Aeoliella mucimassa: one gene and its partner. The protein of the gene in region 1 interacts with the protein of each later gene in a pairwise test. Links are inferred from orthologs where the notes say so. Each region holds a gene or a part of one and is shown in the gene's direction. Other genes may lie near its edges. The genes, in order: Pan181_RS04060 and Pan181_RS16155.

Region 1 (11,212 bases):
GCCTGATGAAGCGAATCAATCGCAAGATGCCCTGCGAGAACGTCACGGCTTAGCTTCGCGTGGCAGGCGGCACTTAAGTCCCCAAACATCCTTACCTGCATTCAACGATTTAGCGCCCTATGTCTAGTTTCAGCGTCGATCTTTCCGGACAAACCGCCCTGGTCACAGGTGCCTCGCAAGGCATCGGCAAGGCGATTGCCCTGGCCTTGGGTGCCAGCGGTGCCAAGGTGGCCTGCCTGGCTCGCAACGCTGAGAAGCTCGAAGCCACCGCTAGCGAGATCCGCGCGGCCGGCAGCGAAGCCATGGTCATCGCCGCCGACGCAGTCGATAGCGACGCAGCCTCGGCAGCGGTCGACAAGATCGTGGAAGAGTGGGGCCAACTTGACATCCTAGTGAACAACGCCGGCATCACGCGCGACACCCTGCTGCCGCGGATGACGGACGACGACTGGGACGCGGTGATCGCAACCAACTTGCGAAGCGTGTTCCTGTACACCCGCGCCGGCGCGGGAGCAATGATGCGAGCCAAGAAAGGCCGTATCATCAACATTTCAAGCGTATCGGGGCTGATGGGCAATCCCGGACAGGCCAACTACTCGGCCTCGAAGGCAGGCATCATCGGCTTTACCCAAACCGTATCCCGGGAGCTAGCCAGCAAGCGTCGACAAATCACGGTCAACGCGATTTGCCCTGGTTTTATCGCCTCGGACATGACCGACGCCTTGGGCCCCGCCCTGGAAGAGATGGTCAAACAGCGGATTCCTCTCGGCCGACTTGGCCAACCTGTGGAAATCGCCCAGGCGGTGCTTTATCTGGCCAGCGAAGCAGGATCCTACATCACCGGGCAAGTAATAACTGTTGATGGAGGACTAACCGCTTAGTACGGCTAGACTTACGACACGGGGGAGAAGCCGCAAGCCGGCTAGACACCCACGAAGAAAGTCGGTATATCTTGACCACTCTTGTGCAGACGCTCTATCTTGAGGGGCTTACGCACGACGTTTCATTAGTAACCCATCCGAGGCGGCAACCTCCCGGACAAACGAGCACCGCGGCGAACCCGCGGGGCGGCCCACCTCGGCATTCGACATCATTTCGCGGATAGTTAATTTAGGAGGACCTGACGTGGCCTCAGTTTTGGATCGCGTTGCAGACATCGTCGCCGAACAGCTTGGCGTCGACAAAGACAAGATTTCCCCCGAGACCTCGTTCGTCAACGACCTTGGTGCCGACTCGCTCGACACTGTGGAGTTGGTGATGGAGCTTGAGGAAGAGTTCGACATCAACATCCCCGACGACGCGGCTGAGAAGATTCAGACCGTGGGGCAAGCTGTCGACTATATCGAGAAGAACGGCAACGGCTAAACCAGCCCTGCCGGCGACCGATATCGCGCCGAACACCAGTTGCGGTGCGCAAACCAATCCAGGCGCACGCTCCCCTCGACGTGCGCCTTTTTTTATGTTGCGGTGGGCAACAGCTAGGCGAACCATTTGAGCACTCCGGTAGGCAATACGGCCCTGCCCTACTGCTCGCTTGGGCTAACAACCTCTATCAGCTAGAGGCTCGCCTGCTTACCGACAACCTACTCACCACACCACCGAAAGCGACAGGACGATGAAACGGCGTGTAGTAGTCACAGGCATGGGAGCGGTTACCTCGCTCAGTCAGAAGGTCGACGACCTCTGGCAGCGTGTATTGGCCGGTGAAAGCGGCATCCACGAATTGAAAGCCTTCGACACTACGAAGCACAAAGTGAAATTCGGTGGCGATATCTACGATTGGAATCCGACCGATTACATCGAGCGTCGAGATCTGAAAAAGATCGATCGCTTCGCTCAATTCGCGATCGTGTGTGCAGTCGATGCAGTAAACGATTCGGGCCTCGACTTCTCGAAAGAAGATCTCTTTCGCTGCGGTGCGATCGTAGGCACCGGCATCGGCGGCCTAACCGAAATCGAAGAGCAGATGGGTCGCCTGATTCTCAAAGGCCCCGACAAAGTGTCGGCCTTCACTATTCCTAAGCTCATGGCCAATGCGGCCTCGGGTCACGTTTCGATTCGCTACGGTCTGCGTGGTCTGAACTACGCGGTAGTCACCGCGTGTGCCAGTGCAACCAACGCGATGGGCGAAGCGTTCCATGCGATTCGCTCAGGCGTGGTCGACGTGATGATCTCCGGTGGTACCGAAGCGGCTTGCACGCCGATGGGTCTGGCTGGCTTTGCCAACATGCGGGCCTTGAGCGAGCGGAACGACGACCCCACGGCTGCCAGCCGCCCGTTTGATGTCGACCGCGATGGCTTCGTAATGGCAGAAGGAGCCGGCCTGATCGTGCTCGAAGAATACGAACACGCGAAAGCCCGCGGAGCGGAAATCTACGCTGAGATTCTCGGCTACGGTGCTAGCGCGGATGGCGGGCACATCACCCAACCCGACCCCGAAGGGACCGGCGCCGGTCGAGCAATGCAGTCGGCTTTGGAGGATGCGGAACTCGCTCCCGAGAAGGTCGACTACATCAACGCCCACGGCACCAGCACCCCGCTTGGCGACAAAGCCGAGTCGACCGCCATCAAACGCGTGTACGGCGATCACGCCTACAAACTGAGCGTTTCGAGCACCAAGAGCCAACTCGGCCACCTGCTGGGAGCCAGCGGCGGGGTCGAAATGGTGCTGAGCTTGATGGCCCTCAAGCACAACGTGGTACCCCCCACGATCAACCTGCAAAACCCCGATCCCGAGTGCGATCTCGACTACACCCCCAACGAGCCGAAAGAAAAGCCGCTAAACGTCGTGGTCAGCAATAGTTTCGGATTTGGTGGTCATAACGCCTCGATGGTCGCGTGTCGTGTACAATAGTCCTACGAGTAAACTTTAGATTGTGCCTGCTTGAAGCTTGGGAGGAGGTACCAGTCCGACAGAGACGCTGGTTTCATTGGTCCGCCGTACCCCCGCTGGCTGCACTTCGGTGACACGCCTGGGAGCGGCAACGCAACCCACTTGAAAGGCTTACCATGTCGCGTACCTACCCTGCTCTGCTGCTTACGGCTATCGCCCTGCTTGTTGCCCCCTTTGCCTCGGCCGACGAACCGAACGAGTATTTCGACGAGGCCACGGTGCTTTCACCGGGGGTCAATTCGGTGTACGACTCGCTCGGCGATACGACGCTCGACCCTCCTATCGATACCATCCTGACTGCCGCTGGAACTTCGGGCTCCTACGAGTTTTTTGACGATGACGGTAGCTACTACGGAAACGGACGAGCCTCGGCTCTGTTCGAAGTGCCGATACTGAACAACTCGATCAACTTCACGGTTTCGGGCTATCCCGACGAGACTTTCGAGGGTCAACATAGTGAGTACGGCGATTACGAAGCCTACGTGTCGATCTACGATATCAACAACGAGCTGATCGACTCGGTCTACTACTCAGGTACTCTCGTACCTGGCGCCGTCGACACTTACGCCGAGACCAACGCCAACTGGGCCGGCGCAACCTACAACATCGAACTCGAAAACATCCTCGAGCCTCGCGACGTCGACTTCTGGACCTTCACCGGCTTGCCGACCGGCGCACAGTTCGTAGCCCGTACGTCTGCCTCGGGTGAAGTAGAGGGCGACACCATCATTGGTTGGTTCGATGAAACCGGCACCGAACTCGACTACAACGACGATGATCCGACTTTCGAAACCTACTACTCACGCCTTACCGGCGAAGTGCCTGCCAATGGCGAAGTCACCATCGTCGTCACTGGCTGGCCCGACTATTACTTCACTGGGTACCATGCCGACGATACCGAGTACGTACTCGACATCTGGCTATCTGGCGACTTCAATCTCGATGGCTCGGTCGACCTGGCTGACTACACGGTGTGGCGCGACCACCTGGGCGATGAAACCGACGACGCACTCGACAACCTTGGCGACGGGGAGCCTGGCGTCACCATCGACGACTACGCGATATGGAAGGCCAACTTCGGGGCCTCGATTGCTTTCCCGGAAGAGTTAAGCCAAGCGTCGGTGCCTGAACCCACGTCGCTCGCCTTGCTGCTACTCGCAGCGGTCGGCTTGGTCACGACTTGCCGACACCGATAGGGAATCCGCTTGGCGACCATCCTCCAACGTGTACGCACACTGGGGCTGACGTTGCTGCTACTCGTTGGCGGCTCGTCGGCCTGGGGATTCTCCAACCTATTCTTCTTCGGCGATAGTCTGTCCGACGTCGGAAACACCTCGGGGGCAACCTGGGGCGTCGTGCCTGGCAGCGACTACTACAACGGGCGGTTCAGCAACGGGCCGGTCTATTCCGAACTGCTCTATCAGCAATTCGGCTTCGGTACGCTTACGCCCAGCCGCGATGGTGGCGACAACTACGCGTACGGCGGCGCCCAGACCACTGGCACCGGTTTTCCCGACGGTCTGTTCCTGAACGATCTCGACGAGCAGGTCGACTACTTTCTGGATGACGACATCACCGATCCCACCGCGCTGCACGTGGTGCTGATCGGTGCCAACGACCTATTCCAGGGGCGTACGAGCATGTCGCAGTTGGTCACGACCGTAGGCAACCAGATTACTCGGCTCTACAACGATGGCGCCCGTGAGTTCCTGGTACTCAACCTGCCGAAGCTGGGACTGACTCCGCGGTACAACAACGACCCGGCGCTCGCCGCGAAGATGACCGCGGTGACGGTCGACTACAACACGCAGCTTTCGCTCGAACTCGACCGGTTGGAGCTTTCGCTCAGCGAGTTGAGCCTTCGTCGGTTCGACGTGGAGGGGCTGTTCGACCACGTGGTCAGCCACCCCACCGAGTACAGGCTGACGAACGTCACCCAGGCGGCCGGCCCGGATCCGGTGGTCGCGACCCCCGAGAGTTATCTGTTCTGGGACGACGTCCATCCCACCGCGACCGTGCATGCGGAGCTGGCAAGCCTCCTGGGCGATTTCATCGAGCGCGATAGCTTGCCGGGCGACTTTAATGGCGATTCGCTGGTCGATCTGGCCGACTACACCGTGTGGCGCGACAACCTGGGGGCCAGCGACGAGCAACTTATCAACAACGCCGGCAATGGATTCGCGGGAGTCGACTCCGGCGACTACGAAATCTGGCGTCGTCATTTTGGGCAATCTGGTAGCCTCTCCGCCGCGCAGGCTATCAGCGTTCCGGAGCCATCGAGCTATCTGTTACTTCTGCTAGCGAGTCTCGTGGCTCGAATGGTATGGGCTCGGTAGACGTTAAAGTGACCACCACACTGCCCACTTAATAGGCACACGTCGCACAGACGAACCGTCGTTGCTAGCGGGTTGCCGTCCCTATTTGACCGTAGTTCTGCGAATGTCGAGTACTAAGGCAAAGAAGCGGTGAAGATTCGGTCGCTTCGACAAGGTTGGCACGCGGGTTGCAATGATGTGAGTTCCTTCCGTTATCGCCCCTACAGCCTCGGCTGACCGAAGGGGTCCCGCCCCATCCCCCTGTGAGTTCATTGATGAAACGCGGTTTTTTGTTGGACATGGATGGAGTGATTTATCGCTCCAGCGAGCTGATTCCCGGCGCGAAGCAATTTATCGAAACGCTTCGCAGCTGCGACATTCCTTTCATGTTCCTTACCAATAACAGTCAACGGACCCGTCGCGACGTTGCTACCAAGCTCGAACGCATGGGCATTCCCGTGACTGAAAAGCACATCTTCACTTGTGCAATGGCAACCGCCCGGTACCTGGCCCGCCAGCACCCTGGTGGCACCGCCTACGTGATCGGCGAAGGTGGCCTGCAGACCGCTTTGCACAAGAACGGCTATGCGGTCGTCGATCGTTCGCCCGACTACGTGGTGGTCGGCGAAGGCCGTACGCTGTCGTTCGAGATGCTTGAAACCGCGGTGCAAATGGTGCTCGATGGTGCCAAGCTCGTGGCCACGAATCTCGATCCGAACTGCCCCACCAAGTCGGGCACCCGCCCTGGCTGTGGTGCGATCGTTAAGCTGATCGAAGAAGCCACTGGCATTCAAGCCTTCAGCGTTGGCAAGCCCAGCCCTGTGATGATGCGTCAAGCACGCAAGGAACTCGGCATGGCCACCAGCGAGACGATCATGGTCGGCGACACCATGGAGACCGACATCCTCGGCGGCGTACAAATGGGTTATCGCACCGTGTTGGTCCTCTCCGGCGGCACCAAGCGCGAAGACCTGAAGAACTATGCCTACCAACCCGATCTGGTGGTCGATTCGGTTGCCGACCTGTGCGACACCGACATGCTGATCCACCAGGTGCTCCCCACCAACAATCGTGAGGACGACACTCCGCTGGATATCGATGCCTGGTCGAAAGCCCACGCTTCGTAGGTCGCAGTCGATACGTTCGACGAGCAAACACCACTACTGACGAGTGCAACGATTCGCTCGCACCAGCAGTCAAGCCAACAAGCCCTCCCCCTCGAAAACTCGGGGGTTGAGGGCTTTTTTGTGCGCGGTGGTCGACCTGTGTTACACTAAGCGGCCGAGACGCACTCTTCTCATTCCTCTTGTAAGGACACTTGCTATGAGTCGTTGGTACTTGGCGGTCGCGATTCTTCTGTGCAGTAGTGGTTCGAGCCTTGCTGCTGACCCCACGCTGGTGTTGGTAGAGCCTGAGTCGTTTACCGAAACCGGCGGTTGGGTCATCGATCAGCAGTTCATGGATCTTATGGGCTCACCCTACCTGCTTGCCCACGGACTCGGCGAGCCAGTGCTCGACGCGCACGATACCATCGAATTGCCGAAGCCAGGTACCTATCGAGTGTGGGTGCGTACCCGCGACTGGGTGGCCGTGTGGGGAGCCGAGGGGGCTCCCGGTCGGTTCCAACTGCTGATGAACGACAAGCCGCTCGCAACGACGTTCGGCACCGAGGGAGCCAACTGGCATTGGCAAGATGGTGGTGTCGTTGAACTCGATAAGCAAGCGAAGCTCACCCTGCACGACCTTACCGGATTCGAAGGACGCTGCGACGCGATCCTGCTGAGCGACGACCTTGAGTTCATTCCGCCCGATGGTGGAACCTCGCTCGCGCAACTTCGCGCCGAACTCCTCGGTTGGGACAACCAGCCCATCGAAGCTGGCACTTATGACTTGGTGGTCGTCGGGGGAGGCATCGCGGGCACGAGTGCTGCCATCGCGGGCGCGCGACTGGGACTCGACGTAGCACTAATCCAAGACCGCCCGGTGCTCGGCGGCAACGGTAGTAGCGAGGTACGCGTGTGGCCCGAAGGCAAAACCAACCTCCAGCCCTATCCGCACGTTGGTGATCTGGTGTCGGAACTGGTTCGCGACAAAGGAACAGGCGATGGCAACGCCAAGAACGCCGAGGTGTACGACGACCAGCGGAAGCTCGACCTGGCCCGCGCCGAGACCAATCTCACGTTGATGCTGCTGCATCGCGTGAACGCAGCCACTACGGAAGAGGGCCAAGTGGTATCGGTCGTCGCTCAGGACGTTCACTCAGGGCAACGCAAGCTCGTCCGCGGGCGAATGTTTGTCGATGCCACTGGCGACGGAGTGCTCGGCAGCCTGGTCGGTGCCGACTACGACATGACCGAAGCGGGCCACTTGGGGTCAAGCAATCTGTGGAACGTGGGGGCCGTGGAGCAAAACGAATTTCAGCTCAAATGCTTGTGCGAAGATGACGATCCACTGTCGCTGAACTTCAAAGCCAGCGACGAGCCCGCCCCCTTCCCTCGCTGTCCTTGGGCGGTCGACCTTACCGAGCGCAAGTTCCCCGGGCGCGGTAGCGACACGTCGAAACCCAACCTCGGCCAACTCGGCGGCTGGTTCTGGGAGAGCGGCTTCGACAAGCATCCCATCACCGACATGGAACAAGTGCGCGATCAAAACTTGCGAGCCATGTACGGGGCGTGGGACACCTTGAAGAACGTCGATGGCCAGTACCCTAACCACCGCTTGAAGTGGGCCGCGTTCATCGCTGGCAAACGCGAGTCGCGACGACTACTCGGGGACCTGGTGCTCACCGGCGACGACTTCCGCAACTCCACGCCTTTCGAGGACGCTGCGTTCCCCTGCACCTGGTCGCTCGACTTGCACCTGGCCGATCCTAAGTTCGATGGCGACGACGATCCCTTCATCTCGCGGGCGAACTTCGGCAAGTACGAAGGCCCCTACTGGGCACCCTATCGCTGCTTGTACAGCCGGAACGTCAATAACCTATTCATGGCTGGTCGCGACATCAGCGTCAACCACGAAGCCCTCGGCGGCGTCCGCGTGATGCGCACCTGCGGCATGATGGGCGAAGTGGTTGGCATGGCCGCATCGATCTGCAAAGCGCACGACTGCCTGCCTCGCGACGTTTACACGACCCACCTCGACGAGCTGAAGCAGCTACTCGAAACCGGAGTCGGCAAGCAGAGCAGCCAGGTCGATCGCTAAGGCAAGTTGCACTTTCCTGCTCGCCATCCTATAGCGAGACAACGTTCCAAACGCTCTAGAAGCCCATGTGCTCGGTGCGTTGGATGATTTCTTCCTGCAGCTCTTCGGAGAGATCGCAGAAGTAATCGCTATAGCCAGCCACGCGGACAATGAGGTCGCGGTGCGATGATGGAGCGGCCTGTGCGCGACGCAATGTTTCGGCTTGCACCACGTTCAGCTGCACGTGATGGCCATCCATTTTGAAGTACCCGCGAACCAGGCTCGCCAGGGCGTCGATGCCGGTTTCGTCCTGCAGCAAACTCGGGGTGAACTTCATGTTGAGGAGGGTGCCGCCGGTCTTGATGTGGTCCATCTTCGCGGCCGAGCGAATCACCGCGGTCGGCCCATTGCGATCGGCCCCCTGCACCGGCGAGATCCCCTCCGACAATGGCATACCTGCCAGGCGTCCGTCGGGCGTCGCGCCGACGACTGAGCCAAAGTACACATGACAAGTGGTCGGTAACATCTCGATCTGGTAGCGGCCTCCCTTCGAGTTCGGGCGGCCATCCACGCGATCGAACACCGCCTGAAAGGCGCGCCGCATCAGGTCGTCGGCATAGTCGTCGTCGTTGCCATATTTCGGCAGACGGTGGAGCATGGTCTGCCGCAGCGGTTCGTTGTCGGCAAAGTCGCCCGCCAGCACACCAAGCAGATCGCTGAGCGAAAGCTTCGCTTTGTCGAACACAAGCTGCTTGATCGCTGCCAGGCTGTCGGTCAGGCTGCCGATGCCGACAAACTGAATGAACGTGTGATTGTAGCGAGCACCCCCAGAGTTGTAGTCTTTGCCAGTCGCGATGCAGTCGTCGGTAATCACCGACAGGAAGGGGGCGGGCATCCACCGGGCGTACATTTGCTCGATGATCTGGTTACCGCGGATCTTGATCTCGATGAAGTGATCGAGCTGCGCGCAGAACGCAGCGAACAGCGATTCGAAGTCGCCAAGCTGCTCCACAGTGCCAGTCTCGGGGCCGAGCTGTTTGCCGGTGCGCGGATCAAAACCATTGTGCAGGGTGAGCTCCAGCACCTTCACCATGTTGAAGTAACCAGTGAGAATGTACGCCTCTTTGCCGAACGCGCCGGTTTCGACGCAGCCGCTGCATCCCCCCGCGCGGGCGTCCTCGAGCGACTTGCCTTGCCGCACCTGCTCTTCCACCACCGCGTCGGCATTGAAGATCGAGGGAAAACCATACCCATGGCGAAGCACCCGCAGCGTGTGTTTCAGCACCGCGTCGGGAGTCTTACGCGACAGCTGCACGTTGTTACTCGGCTGCAGCAAGTGCATGTCGTCGATCACGTCGAGCAGCAGGTGGGTAAGTTCGTTGGAACCATCCGAACCATCCGGCAGCAGCCCTCCCAGGTTGATATTGGCAAAGTCGGTGTAAGTGCCGCTTTCGGCCGCGGTCACTCCCACCTTCGGCGGAGCGGTATGGTTGTTGAACTTCACAAAGAACGTTTCGAGCAACTCGCGGGCGTGCTCCTTAGTGAGCGAACCGTCGGCGATGCCTTGCTGGTAGAACGGCCACAGATGCTGGTCGAGATGCCCGGGACTGAAAGCGTCCCAGCCGTTCAGCTCGGTGATCACCGCTAGATGGCAGAACCAATACGCCTGCAACGCTTCGTGAAAATCACGCGGCGGGCCAGCCGGCACCTGCCGACAGACCTCCGTGATCTTCTGCAGTTCCGCGCGACGCGACGCGTCGCGTTCGGTGGTTGCCAGTTGCTCGGCTAGCTCAGCGTGTCGCTCGGCAAACACGATCACCGCTTCGCAAGCGATGTCCATCGCCCGCAACTGTTCGCGTTTCTCGTAGGCTGCGGGGTCGGTGGTGAACTCCAACTTGGCCAGCGATTGGGCGATGTCGCGTTGGAAGTCGCGCATCCCCTTGCGATAGATTTTATCGTCGAGCACCGTATGCCCTGGTGCTCGCTGCTCCATGAACTCGGTGAACACGCCCGCCTCGTAGGCTTCGTGCCAGTCGGGCGACAACGCTGCGAAGATCTTGTCGCGCATCGTCCGGTCGCGCCAATAAGGAATCACCTGCTCTTCGTACGTGGCCAGGCACTCGTCGGTCACCGAGTAGTTGGTCTTCGGGCGGGTGTTGAGCGTTCGCAGGTCTTCGGCCGAATGACACGTCAGCTCGGGATAGGTCGGCACCTGCTTCGGCGCGGGGCCCCGTTCGCCGACAATCAGTTCCTCGTCGCCCAGGTAAATGGACTTCTGCCGACAGAGATGCAGGAACGACTTAGCCCGCATTACCGGCACCGAGTGCTTGCCGTCTTCGTTGCGATAGAACTCGGTAATCAGCCGGGCCCGCTCGGCCGAGATCGAGGGAACCGCGTCGAGACTTTGTTGACGCAAACGAGCAGTGCGCTGGTTCATAGTAGGTTGTGTTTTGAGAAGCGTTCAGAGATCGGTGTCGCAAGCAATTAGCTTACGTGCACTTCGGTTAGCCCATGCGAGCGAAACAGCTCAGCGGCCGATTGCATGACCTCGGCGGTGGGTACCGCTTCGGGGCGTTCGGAACCTTGCTTGCCGATCCGCTCGTGCTTGTGACTGCCAAGCTGATGGTACGTAAGCAAGTCTACCCGGCGAATGCCATCCACTGTAGAGGCGAATCGCGCCAGGGCTTCCAGTTCGCTCGCATGGTCGTTCACCCCTGGAACTATCGGCACTCGAATCCAGATGTTCGAGTGCACTTTGCCCAAGGCGACAAGGTTATCCAATATGCGGGTATTGGAAACACCGGTATGCTCGCGATGCGTTTGC
Region 2 (11,252 bases), 3.1 Mb from region 1 along the record:
GTTCCCAGTTCTCCAACGCCTCGTCGCTAAACCAAATAGTGATGTTTCCACGCTCGATGAGCGACTTGTTATACTCCTTCCAGTTCGTGACTTTGTAGGTTCGTTTTTCTTTCGTAGCCATGTTCGATCTCCGTAAAAAAGGTACGTGGTTCCATTCCACGTTAGTTTTTACGGAGGTTTGTGACTAATTGTTCAACAAGGCCACGAAGAATTGAAAGCGGAAGTGCCAGCCGCGATTGCCGAAAACCAGGAGGGCATCGAACGGGTCGTGAATATTGTGCGTGCGATGAAAGAATTCTCTCATCCCGGAAGTCAGGTACTCATCGCAACCGATTTGAATCACCTAGTACGTCGTCCCGGAAGTCATTTCCTATAGAGTTCAGGGAAGACGCGTTTGGCGTCTTTTCGATGGAAGGTCCAATTGATTTTGATTTTCTTCCGATTGCGGTCGCGTGAACAGTGGGAGAGTTCGCTTTGAACCTTGTCGAGCGAAGCCAACCGACGTCCCAGGCATTGTCGCTGTATGGCCGAGATTTCGATCTCGGCCATGTTGAGCCAACTGGCATGCTTGGGGGTAAAATGCCACACAATCCGCTCCAGCATTGGCCGAGCCGCCTCCTCGCCAAAGGTTTCGATCAACGACTTCTCGTTGTGCGTGTTGAGGTTGTCCATCACCAGATGAACCCGCTCTGCGTCGGGATAGCGCTTCAAGAGGTCGCGGACGAACCGGGCGAAGTCGGCTCGCTTGCGGTGACGCTTGGCCTGAACGAATCGCTTGCCCGCCTTCGGCTCGACCGCCACGAACACGCTGCAGGTTCCGCAGCGGCGGTACTCGTAGTCCTGCTTCGCGATCTTGCCGGGTGCCGCGGGCTCGGGCGGCCGCGCGTCGTCGACCCTCTGATAGGGCTGCTCGTCGAGGCAGACGACCGGCTCGTTCGGGTCGAGCGGCTTCTCGTACTGCTCGAGGACGTCCTCCATCCGCTCACAGAACTCGTCGTTCAGCTTGGGCACGCACCAAGTTTTTTTCGCCACGGCTTCAGGTCGTGTTCCTTGAGCCACAGCGAGACCTCCGTCACGCTGAGCGAATCGACGAAGCCTTCCTTCACCGCGTGCTCGCACAACAATTCCAGCGTCCAGCGAGCCCGTCCCTCGGGCGGCTCGCTGCACGCCAGGGCGATTACCTGTTGCTGCTGCCGCTTGGTGAACTCTGGGGGGCGGCCCGAGCGAGGCGCATCGTACACCGCCCGCTGGACGCCCTCTTCGCAGAACCGCTTTCGGACGGCTCGGACGTTGCGCGTCGTGCAGCCCACATGCTCGGCGATCTCTTCGTCGGTGCATCCCGAGTCCGATTTCAATAATATCTGGCAGCGACGCACCACTTGCGCCGCGCGGGCGCCTGAGCGTGCTAGCTGCTCCAAACCTCCACGGGCCTGGTGGTCCAGGCAAACAATGTGCTTTTTCATTCCGCAGCATATAGCAGCGGAATGGATTTCAGGAAAGACGTACTAGTCCGCAGCACAGCGACGGTAAGTCGCAATAAGTGGAAGTACGATGCGGACGTGCTCTATGAATTGGACGCCGAGCTGCCACTGGTGCCGGTATTACCGGCAGAATTGAACCAGGTGATACTGAATCTTATTGTGAATGCGGCCGACGCTATTCGCGAAAAGCATGCGAAAGACGAAACCCATCGAGGTGAAATCGTCTTGCGAACCTACCAAGATGGTTTGTTTGCGGTGATCGAAGTAGCTGACAACGGAGCAGGCATCCCTCGGGAAGCTCGCCAGCGAGTCTTCGACGCCTTCTTCACCACCAAAGAGGTCGGGAAAGGAACAGGGCAAGGGCTAGCAATTTCGCACGATATCATTGTGAATAAGCATCGGGGAGATATCGATGTTCAAACAGAGACTGGGGAGGGGACTAAATTCTGTGTGCGGTTGCCGTTACAGGGAGCACAGATCTCTTCAACGGATCAACAGGAAGAACCCGTAGAATCGAATGCGGATAACCCGGAGACTGTTCCTGTTTAATGCAGAGTGTTGATGGGAACGAGCTATGTTTATTAGCGAGTCAGATCAATTTAATTTGGGGGCTAACCGATGAGCGAGCGACTATTGATCGTCGACGATGAGCAACCTTTGCTCAACGGTCTACGACGTCGTTTGGGGGACTATTACGATTTAGTCACCGCAAACTCAGGCGATGCGGCGCTGCACGAAATCGAGACCCATGGCGAATTTGCCGTGGTGCTTACCGATATGCGTATGCCAGGAATGAATGGAATTCAGTTCATTCAGCAAGCACGTATGATCGCGCCCGACTCTGTGTACATGATGCTCACCGGCAACCAGGATCAGGCGACAGCCATCAAGGCGGTGAACGATGGTCAGGTCTTCCGGTTCCTCAATAAGCCCTGCGATCACGATCATATCCGCCGCGCGCTCGACGCCGGGCTGGATCAATATCGGCTAATCACTGCCGAACGGGTGCTACTACATAAAACGTTTAGCGGTGCGGTGGGGGTGCTGACCGACGTGCTCGAAATCGTGCAGCCTGAGATTTTCAGCCGCAGCAACGAAATTCAAACGATGGTCGACAACCTTCGCGCAGCGATCAACGCGACTGATCGTTGGGAATATAAGCTGGCTGCCCGGTTGGGCATTGTTGGCTTTGCTTTGTTGCCCGATGATAAGCGACACAAGCTTGAGACTTGCTCGCCTGACGATCCTGAACTCCAAGAGATTCTTGCGGCCAGCGCAGCAACCGGTGCCCGTTTATTGGAGAAAATTCCACGACTCGGCACCATTGCTTCGATGATTCGCGAATCGGTCAACGTCGATGGAAGTTGCACCGTGTCACTCACTCCTCAAGAAGAGGAAGTCATTCATACGGGGGCGACCCTGCTGCGGATTGCCATGCAATGGAATTGCCTGTCGCGCATCGGAATGAGCAACAAGGATGCCATGGTGGAGATGCGACAGTTGCTCCCGCAACTGCACAAGGCCTTTGTCGAGGAGCTGGAGCGAACTCACATCGACACCGAACACCTTGCTCCAGTTTGCTTGTCGGTCGAAGAACTCGAAGAAGGCATGGTACTGTACAACGATGTGATGACACGCGACGATTCGCGATTGCTCCGCAAAGGGCAGCGACTCTCGGGCGTTGCACTCGAGAAGCTGCTCACGCACTACGGTAACTTGCTGGCTTCCGATGTGGTCATGGTATACGCGTCGAGTTGCTCTTCGCAGATTGCCCAGATGGCAGCCAATAAATAGTCTGTCGAGCGAATGGCTTCGACGAAAGCTTTCAGTGGTCTAGCTGGTCACTTCGTCGAGCAGTCGGTCGATGTCTACTCCGCGGGCGGCCTGTGCGACGCGCGGCGCGACGAACACCCGCACTTGCTTTACGTAGTTGTCGAACTGCTCGCGAGCCAACGTTCGCACCACTGGCGAGACTTCGCCTAGTGGGCGGTACGCATCGCGTTTGGTGTAACAGACATCGACGTTGAACTGCACCTCGAGCTTGGTCGGAGGAGCATCAATCAGCACTTCGTGCGGGGCGACATCGATTCCCAATTGCTTGGTCAGGCATTCGGCAAGTTGGCTGCTACGCTCCACGAGCCAGGCGTAAGGCTGGCGGGCGAGTTTGGTATGCAATTCTGGCGAATCCAGATAGCTGTATTGGGCCAGGCGTTTGAACAGCGAACGTTGCGTGCCAAACAAACTTTCCACCAGAGCGGATGCGGGAATGTTGGTGGTATGCTGTCGAAGGTGTTCGGCAAACTGGGCATCGCTCGACGCAAACAGATACGCCCAATCCAGCCGGTCGGTCACATCGAACACCGCCCGCTGCAACATCGCCGTGGACGAACGCACCGCGTGATGCCAGTAGACTTCACTAAACATCACGTACCTTGCGAACACCATTAGCTCCGCAGCAGTCTTCCCTTTGTCGGTCACTGCGATGCGATTGCCCGCTTCGTTCAGACACAAGCTCGCAACCAACCGGGACTGGTCGAAGTTTTGGCCGTAGGGCACTCCGCAGTGACGGCTATCGCGCGCCAGGTAGTCGATTTTATCGACATCGATCGGCCCCGAAAGCATGCTGGCGACGATCTCATCGCCAGTTGATGTGGTACTTCCAGCAATCAGGTCGGCCACTTCGGCAGGGTCGACCTGCCAGTCGTCTGCCAGCGCTTCGGCCAGAGGACCTGTGGTAATCGCCTGGCGGGCGAGTTGCTCGTGGACCACCACGCCTTCGGCAGCGATGTCTTCCAGCGGATGGCAATACGGCCAGTGCCCTACATCGTGCAGCAGCGCGGCTAGCAGGAACAACTCTGCCTGGCGCGATGAGACTGCCGCGGTGAAACGGTCGTCGCCGGAGAGTCGTTCGAGAAACTGCAGGGCGGTACGATACGTGCCGAGGGAGTGTTCAAAGCGCGAGTGCCCCGCGCCGGGATAGACCATCCGTACGAGCCCGAGTTGCGATACCTGCTTCAAACGCTGAAACGCAGGCGTGTCGATCAATCGCCGCACCCGCGGGGTGAGGGGGATATCGTCGCACGGCGGCATTCGCATGAGCCCGCTCGTCGAGTACCGCTCGGCAAACTCAGGAATGGCAGCATAAGGATGGGGCATCGCGGGTGTCGTACTCAGTTGCTACCAAACACCAGGCCAGGTACGAAGGGCAGGTCCATGACCACTCGCAGCAGTCCCGTGCTGATGAAGAATAGGGCGAAGAGCATGATCGCGCTGATCGGTTCCAGGTCGAGGCTTGTGTAGCTTGCCAAAAGCCCGACCATGAACATCACGACCAAAGGAATTAGCAGTTGCCACCATTCGAGGCCCGCTACGATGTCTTCAGGCGTGGTGAATCGACTGAGGATAAATCCATAGAGCAGCCAGGCAACTACGAATCCGAGTCCACAGGCAATGGCTCGCACCCAGAGCATGGTACCACGGTAAGGTTCGAGTTCGTCGTCGCGCAGGAACATGTAGCCGCCAGCCACGATCGGCGGAGCCAGCACTGCTGCGGCAACTGCCATGATGGCGATAGAAGCTAGGCTGTCGGCTTGGACGGCCGACTTCATCAGCACCGCGGCCACCACGGCCAGTACCACCACGCCGACGGCAACGCCTGCCATGATCGGCGAGAACTTGGCGTCTTTCTTGCGATAGGTCTTGAGGACACTGCGGCCCTGTGAGTCGACCGGCCCCTCGGGCGGCGCCTCGTGTACGATCACCTGATCTTCCAGCTTGGGAATGGTGATCGTCTTTTTGCAGTTCGGGCACGGGCCTTGTTTACCCGCGTGCTGGTCGCCGACACTGAATCGCTTCAGGCAACCGGGACATGTAACTTGTATGGCCATGGATGTCGTATTTCTTCTCTAACCCACGATGCGCCGAATTATTGCGAATCGTATTGCCTGAGCTCGTCTTCGTTAATCATTCGAAACCCTCGATTCGAGAGGGTGTCGAGCGCCATCTCTGTATTATCGACCATGATCGCCACGGCCGGCTGGCCGGTTGGGCGAGCGAGCAGCGGGTAGACCTGAGTAATGTTCACCTCGGCTGCGAGCAAAGCGGTGCACAAATCGAGCATTGGCTGCGGCGTCTCTGGTAGCTCGACTCCCAGCAGGTCGGACTCGACGATCGCCAGACCGGCCCGTTCCAGGATCTCGCGGCCCGCTTCGGGATCGCTAAGCAGAAACCGTACCAGGGCGCACTCCGTGGCATCCGAGATACTCAGAGCCACGATTCGGACCTGACTGCCGTGGAATTTGCGAATCACTTCCAGCAACTGTCCGACACGATTCTCAAGAAATACGGTGAATTGTCGGATGGAGGGATAGTCGCGACCACGCGCGGTTGCAAATTCGGTTCCCGCTCCTTCGCCTATGCTCATGTGGTAGCTTTCGTTTCAAATGCCCTGCGACCACCATGCCCGGCATCTACGAACCGTCGGGAAAGGGGGCCGCTTGTCGCCGTAACTATAGGCGAAATCGGCGTTTCATTCAACGCAAGCCCCCTCGACCGGGCCCGACCGGACGGCCGCATTTGCCGGAACCCCCGGGAAGCCACCTGCCAGGGAAATTACTAAGATAAAGGCGACGATCCGACTGGCTTCAACACGGAGGGATGTGCAAAAAGTGTCTCATGAATTCCAATTCCCACTCGAGGTTCGCTACTACGAGACCGACGCCCAGGGGGTGGTGCACCATGCCAACTTCATCAAGTATTTCGAAGTGGCCCGGCTGTACCATCTAAGGGAGTGGGGGCACGAGTATGCCGATCTCGAGCGAGATGGCATCTTTCTGGTGGTGAACAAGATCGCTTGCAACTATCGCATGCCCGCACGATTTGGCGATATCCTCGACATCAAGGTACGGGTCACTCGCGCGCGAGGTGCCCGCATCGACAACGAGTACATGGTGTACCGCGACGGGCTGCTCATCGCCGAAGGTTCGAGCACGATCGCCTGTATTGACCGCCAAGGCAATCTGCAGCGTTTGCCAGAGTATCTGCTGATGAAAGAGTAGCCACCGATCGCCGCTTCCTCGCTTCCATAACACTCCGGAACTCAATTATGTCTAAGATCCTGATGCTAGTCGGCGACTTCGTCGAAGATTACGAGGCCATGGTGCCGCTGCAGATTCTGCAAATGGTGGGGCACACGGTCGATATCGTCTGCCCCGATAAAGTGGCGGGCGACTCCGTGGCCACCGCGATTCACGATTTCGAAGGTCAGCAAACCTACAGCGAGAAGCGGGGGCATAACTTCCCTGTCACTGCTGCGTTTGCCGAAGCCAAGGCCGACGACTACGACGCGCTGGTGCTGCCAGGTGGGCGTTCTCCCGAGTACCTGGCGATCGACTCGCGAGTGATCGAGCTAGTGCAGCAGTTCGCCGCGGCCGACAAGCCGATTGCCGCAACGTGCCATGCCCCGCTGATCCTGGCGGCTGCCAAGGTGGTGGAAGGCAAACGCTGCCAGGCTTACCCCACAGTGCGTCCCGAGCTGGAAGCGGCCGGCGCGACCTGGGACACCCCCTCGGCCGGACTCGATAGCGCGATCACCGATGGCAAGCTAGTTACCGCTCCCGCCTGGCCGGCGAACGCCAACTGGATGCGGGCGTTTCTCGAGGTGCTTGGCACCAAGATCAGCTAAAGCCGTTGCTGAACCTAGAAAGAGCGATTCGCGAACCGCGAACACGCTCCATAAAAGCCAAACGCGTCATGCACGATCCGTGTGCATGACGCGTTGGTCGGAGGCATTCCGCGTTGAGCAACATCCTGTCGCTGGCGGGAGGAAGACTTCAACGAGGTGTCTTTTGGTTAGGCAACCAAACGAATCGCTTCGGCGTTTTCCTTGGTGCCAATGACGAACTCTTCAAAAATACGCATGTCCAAAGCCGATGCGGTGTTGGCTTCGGGGTGGAACTGGGTGCCGAGGGCAAACCAATCTTCGCCCTGGTATTCAATGCCTTCGATGATGCCATCGGGGCATTTCGCAGTCACGGCAAATCCGTCGGCCAATTCATCGATGGCCATATGGTGACGGCTGTTCACGCGTAGTTCGCCATCGCCATACACGCGATCGAGCAGCGAGCCAGGCATGATTTCCAGCGTGTGGCGGTGTTGTGGATCAAGGGCATCACGGTGAGGCAATGCGTCGGGGCGATCTTCGGGGATGTGAAGCAGCAGGTTGCCACCCAAGGTGACGTTCAACAATTGCATGCCAGCACCAATACCGAATACAGGAATCCGGCGCTCGCAAACCAGGCGAGCCAAGGCACGGTCGAACACTTCGCGGCGGGGATCAAGAGGTCGTACTGTGGGATGAAGCATCCAGCCATCGCGACGAGGATCGAGATCGGCACCGCCGACCAGCAGAACCCCATCCAGCAAATCGAGTACTTGGTTTAAATCGTCCATCTCTTCCAAAGGCGGAAGCACAAGCGGAATCGCATCCGCTTTGAGGATTGCATCGTAGTAGCCAGCACCGACGTAAGAGAAGGCCGGGGTATCACCGTTGGCCGCACGATAGTCAGCATTCAAACCAATCACTGGTTTCGACATCTTTCTTCACTCCCTGGGAAAGTAGCGAGTAGCGGCTTTGCACAGACTGAGCCCAAGGGGATCCGAAGATCGAGGGCCTTCATCGTCGAAAGAGTGCTACTCACTTGCCGTTGCGAAGTAGAGCATGGACGAAGAAAGTGAAAAAACAACCGTAGCGATACCGTACTAGGCCTCTGCTGCCAGTCTACGGTACCTGGATGGCTGGTATGTTCAACCAAGCGGCTGCTTGGTCAACAGGAGGAAGGGGTATGGCGATGCTAAAGCGATGAACTAGCTATCATCGTGCCATCCTGTGCACGAATGTATAACGAAACTAAAATTGCTTATTCATCCGCCAGAGCAGCTCCAATAAGCGCTCCCCACGAATAACTCCCGATTTCCCTATCGAACGTCTTCTGCAGAACTCCAAAATGTGATGCCGTGTCACGCGGCAAGCAGGAAGGATGCAAGTCAGATAAGGAGTAACTTTAAGAGGCAAAGCTAAAATAGCAAGAGCTTTCCCTCATTTGGCTCAAAAAAATTAAAGTGCACAACATGGTGTGCTAGCGAGCCGTGGGGGTCCGTAGATGTTGAGTCGCCTAGTTGGGGTAGGTCGTTACGCTAATAGTTCGGATATGAAGTATCCAACCCCAAATATGGCCGCGTCGACCAGAAGATGACTTGCCCATATGGAATATATAGATTGAGTGCGATGATAAAGCCAAGCCCAAAATGCACCCCCCACCGCGACCCCGGCTGCTAGCAATAGAGCGACCGCGGGGGCGTGGGAGAAATAGACCCAGAGCACCACCACGTGATGTGCTGCGAATGCTATCGAAGAGATGGCAATCGCAACCCCAACAGGCACAAATCGGCGCAGCCGGCCAAACACGAACCACCGCCAGTAGTACTCTTCTAATAGCGAGTGAAAGAGCGAATAGAACACGCCAAGCCCGATGAACTTGACTGGCGAGTTCAGGTTCATGCCGGTGATCTTCTCACGAATAGGCACCAATGCTTGCTGCATCAGCTCGGTTGGGCTGAGCCAGAAGTACAGCCCGAAGGTCGCCGCCGCGATCACCAGCCCGAACGCGATACCGAGTGCCAGGCCGCGGGGATTCCAGGCGGGCCAGCCGAGCCGCTCGCGGCAAACGAGTCCCACCCAGGCGGCTGGCAGGGAAAACTGCACCACTTTGGCCACCGCAAACACAGCCTGCTGCACGCCCGACTCCATCTCGGCAGCGGCCACGAAGTAGGCGAGTGTCACAAAGGTCGGCAGCACACAGGCGATGCCGATCGCCATGAGTTCGCCCTGGGCCGAGATCTCGCTGGGGGTCTTTGGTTGTTTGTCCGCCATCTCTTGCTCCTCACGGGGCCGCTTTACCGATGCACGTGGAACCTCTACGCTCTAACTCCTGGTTTCCGATACTCCATCCCCGTCGTTTCCCATGCAGTATTCTCGCGTTTGCATCGAATCGCTTGGTTACACGCTTCCGGCAGAAGTCGTAACTACCGCATCCATTGAACAGCAATTGGCCCCGGTCTACCAGCGCCTGAAGCTCCCCGAAGGCCGGCTGGAGCTGATGACCGGTATCGCCGAGCGTCGCTTCTACGCCCCGCAAACGCGTCCCAGCACCATTAGTATCCAATCGGCTCGTCGGGCGCTCGAGGCCAGCGGTCTGGCTGCCAGCGACATTGGGGCACTGGTGCATGGTTCGGTCTGCCGCGATTTTCTCGAGCCGGCCACGGCTTGCCGGGTGCATCACGAGCTGGGTCTGCCCGACGATTGCGTGATTTACGACCTGTCGAATGCGTGCCTGGGACTCCTGAATGGCATCGTGCAGGTGGCCAATATGATCGAGCTCGGCCAGATCGAAGCGGGGCTCGTGGTTGGCACCGAGAGTGGTCGCAACCTGGTCGAGGGCACCATCGCCCAGCTGAACGCCGATATGTCGCTCACGCGGAACCAGATCAAGTTGGCTGTGGCCTCGCTCACCATCGGCTCAGCCAGCGCGGCGTTCGTGCTAACCAGTGCCGAGCGGAGCCAAACCGGCAATCGCTTGCTGGGGGGAGCGGTTCACTGCCGCACCCAGCATCATGGCCTGTGTCAGAGCGATGGGCATGTCGAACTCATGCAGACCGACAGCGAGGCCCTGATGAACGAAGGCATTGCGACCGGCAAAGCAACCTTCGAACGATTCAAGCAACATACCGGGTGGACTCCCGACGACATCGATCGCACGTTCTGTCATCAGGTCGGCGTCGCGCATCGCAAGCTCTTGTTTGCCGCGCTCGAACTCGATCCCGCGATCGACTACGCAACGCTCGAAGTGCTCGGCAACACCGGTTCGGCCGCGCTGCCGATTACCATGGCCCGCGGCCTGGAAGAGCGTCCCGCAGCCGATGGCGAAAAGCTGGCCCTACTCGGCATCGGATCGGGCATCAATTGCGTGATGCTCGGTTGCCAGTGGTACAAAACCCAAGTCGCCGGCGGCATCGAGCAAATCACCGCCCAGTAGCGTGCAGGCACGGAGCGATAGCGACGCAGACCCAGCAAGTATGAAATGTAAATCGCTGCGGTCGAAGCGTTGCCTAGCTGCGATTAACTGTTGTTGATAATCACCAACACGATTGTCAGCACAATGAGAATGGCTCCGCCGATGCCGAAGATCAGACCCCAAGGGGTCTTCTGGTAGGGATTCGAGAATCCTGGCGGGTGCAGTGGGTTGTATTCGTACTCGCCTGAGAAGCGAGGCTTCACTTCTTTCTCTTCCTTCGAGAACTCTTCCTCAAGCAACGACATCGTAGGAGGACCGCTGCTCGAGGGGCCGCTCTTTGACTTCGTGGGGCCATCACCGAGTACGTCGGACGAGCGGGCTTTGTCTTTGTTCTTGCGTGGCTCGTCGTCGTCTTCAATCGGAGCCAGGGCGATGTCGTCGTCGATGAACACGCCGGAGCCCGACGAGTCGTTCAATCGCTTCGTGTCGCGATCGGCCGATACGTTCGAAATAGTCTCGCTGCTCGGCGGAGTGCCGATCGCGCTGTTCGGTGGTCGGACCGCAAAGCGGGTGAGGATGCCGCTGCCGACGCCGCTGCCTTCGTCGCTGGGCTCGATGCTGCCGCCCCGCACGGTGCGTCCGCGACTGGCGAGCCATTGGGTGAGTTTCTCGGCCACTTCGGTTGCGGTTTCGAAGCGAA

The links.
Region 2: the proteins of Pan181_RS04060 (region 1) and Pan181_RS16155 interact in binary tests that used the Escherichia coli proteins (3 or more experiments, as listed by UniProt). The link is inferred for Aeoliella mucimassa from one-to-one orthologs.

The regions. Positions count from the first base shown.
Region 1 is NZ_CP036278.1:978,743-989,954, reverse strand. Bases 1-2,745 are described here. They hold Pan181_RS04060 (acyl carrier protein), read left to right. Parts: upstream 1-1,125; coding sequence 1,126-1,365; downstream 1,366-2,745. Other genes in these bases: fabF (beta-ketoacyl-ACP synthase II), read left to right, coding at 1,616-2,745; fabG (3-oxoacyl-[acyl-carrier-protein] reductase), read left to right, coding at 120-881; fabD (ACP S-malonyltransferase), read left to right, coding at 1-53. Also shown: more of fabF, read left to right, coding at 2,746-2,854; Pan181_RS04050 (PEP-CTERM sorting domain-containing protein), read left to right, coding at 3,010-4,089; Pan181_RS04045 (SGNH/GDSL hydrolase family protein), read left to right, coding at 4,099-5,229; Pan181_RS04040 (TIGR01457 family HAD-type hydrolase), read left to right, coding at 5,484-6,335; Pan181_RS04035 (FAD-dependent oxidoreductase), read left to right, coding at 6,532-8,409; hypD (trans-4-hydroxy-L-proline dehydratase), read right to left, coding at 8,465-10,825; Pan181_RS04025 (glycyl-radical enzyme activating protein), read right to left, coding at 10,873-11,212. UniProt on the Escherichia coli protein: Carrier of the growing fatty acid chain in fatty acid biosynthesis.
Region 2 is NZ_CP036278.1:4,129,090-4,140,341, reverse strand. The notes cover bases 5,059-7,843. They hold Pan181_RS16155 (acyl-CoA thioesterase), read left to right. Parts: upstream 5,059-6,148; coding sequence 6,149-6,538; downstream 6,539-7,843. Other genes in these bases: Pan181_RS16145 (gamma-glutamyl-gamma-aminobutyrate hydrolase family protein), read right to left, coding at 7,332-7,843; Pan181_RS16150 (DJ-1/PfpI family protein), read left to right, coding at 6,586-7,164; Pan181_RS16160 (acetolactate synthase), read right to left, coding at 5,407-5,904; Pan181_RS16165 (hypothetical protein), read right to left, coding at 5,059-5,368. Outside these bases: Pan181_RS16195 (IS5 family transposase), read right to left, coding at 1-121; Pan181_RS16190 (IS630 family transposase), read right to left, coding at 364-1,011; Pan181_RS16185 (helix-turn-helix domain-containing protein), read right to left, coding at 999-1,463; Pan181_RS16180 (sensor histidine kinase), read left to right, coding at 1,485-2,030; Pan181_RS16175 (response regulator), read left to right, coding at 2,100-3,275; Pan181_RS16170 (HD domain-containing protein), read right to left, coding at 3,315-4,637; more of Pan181_RS16165, read right to left, coding at 4,652-5,058; more of Pan181_RS16145, read right to left, coding at 7,844-8,075; Pan181_RS16140 (CPBP family intramembrane glutamic endopeptidase), read right to left, coding at 8,671-9,411; Pan181_RS16135 (3-oxoacyl-ACP synthase III), read left to right, coding at 9,503-10,573; Pan181_RS16130 (serine/threonine protein kinase), read right to left, coding at 10,657-11,252.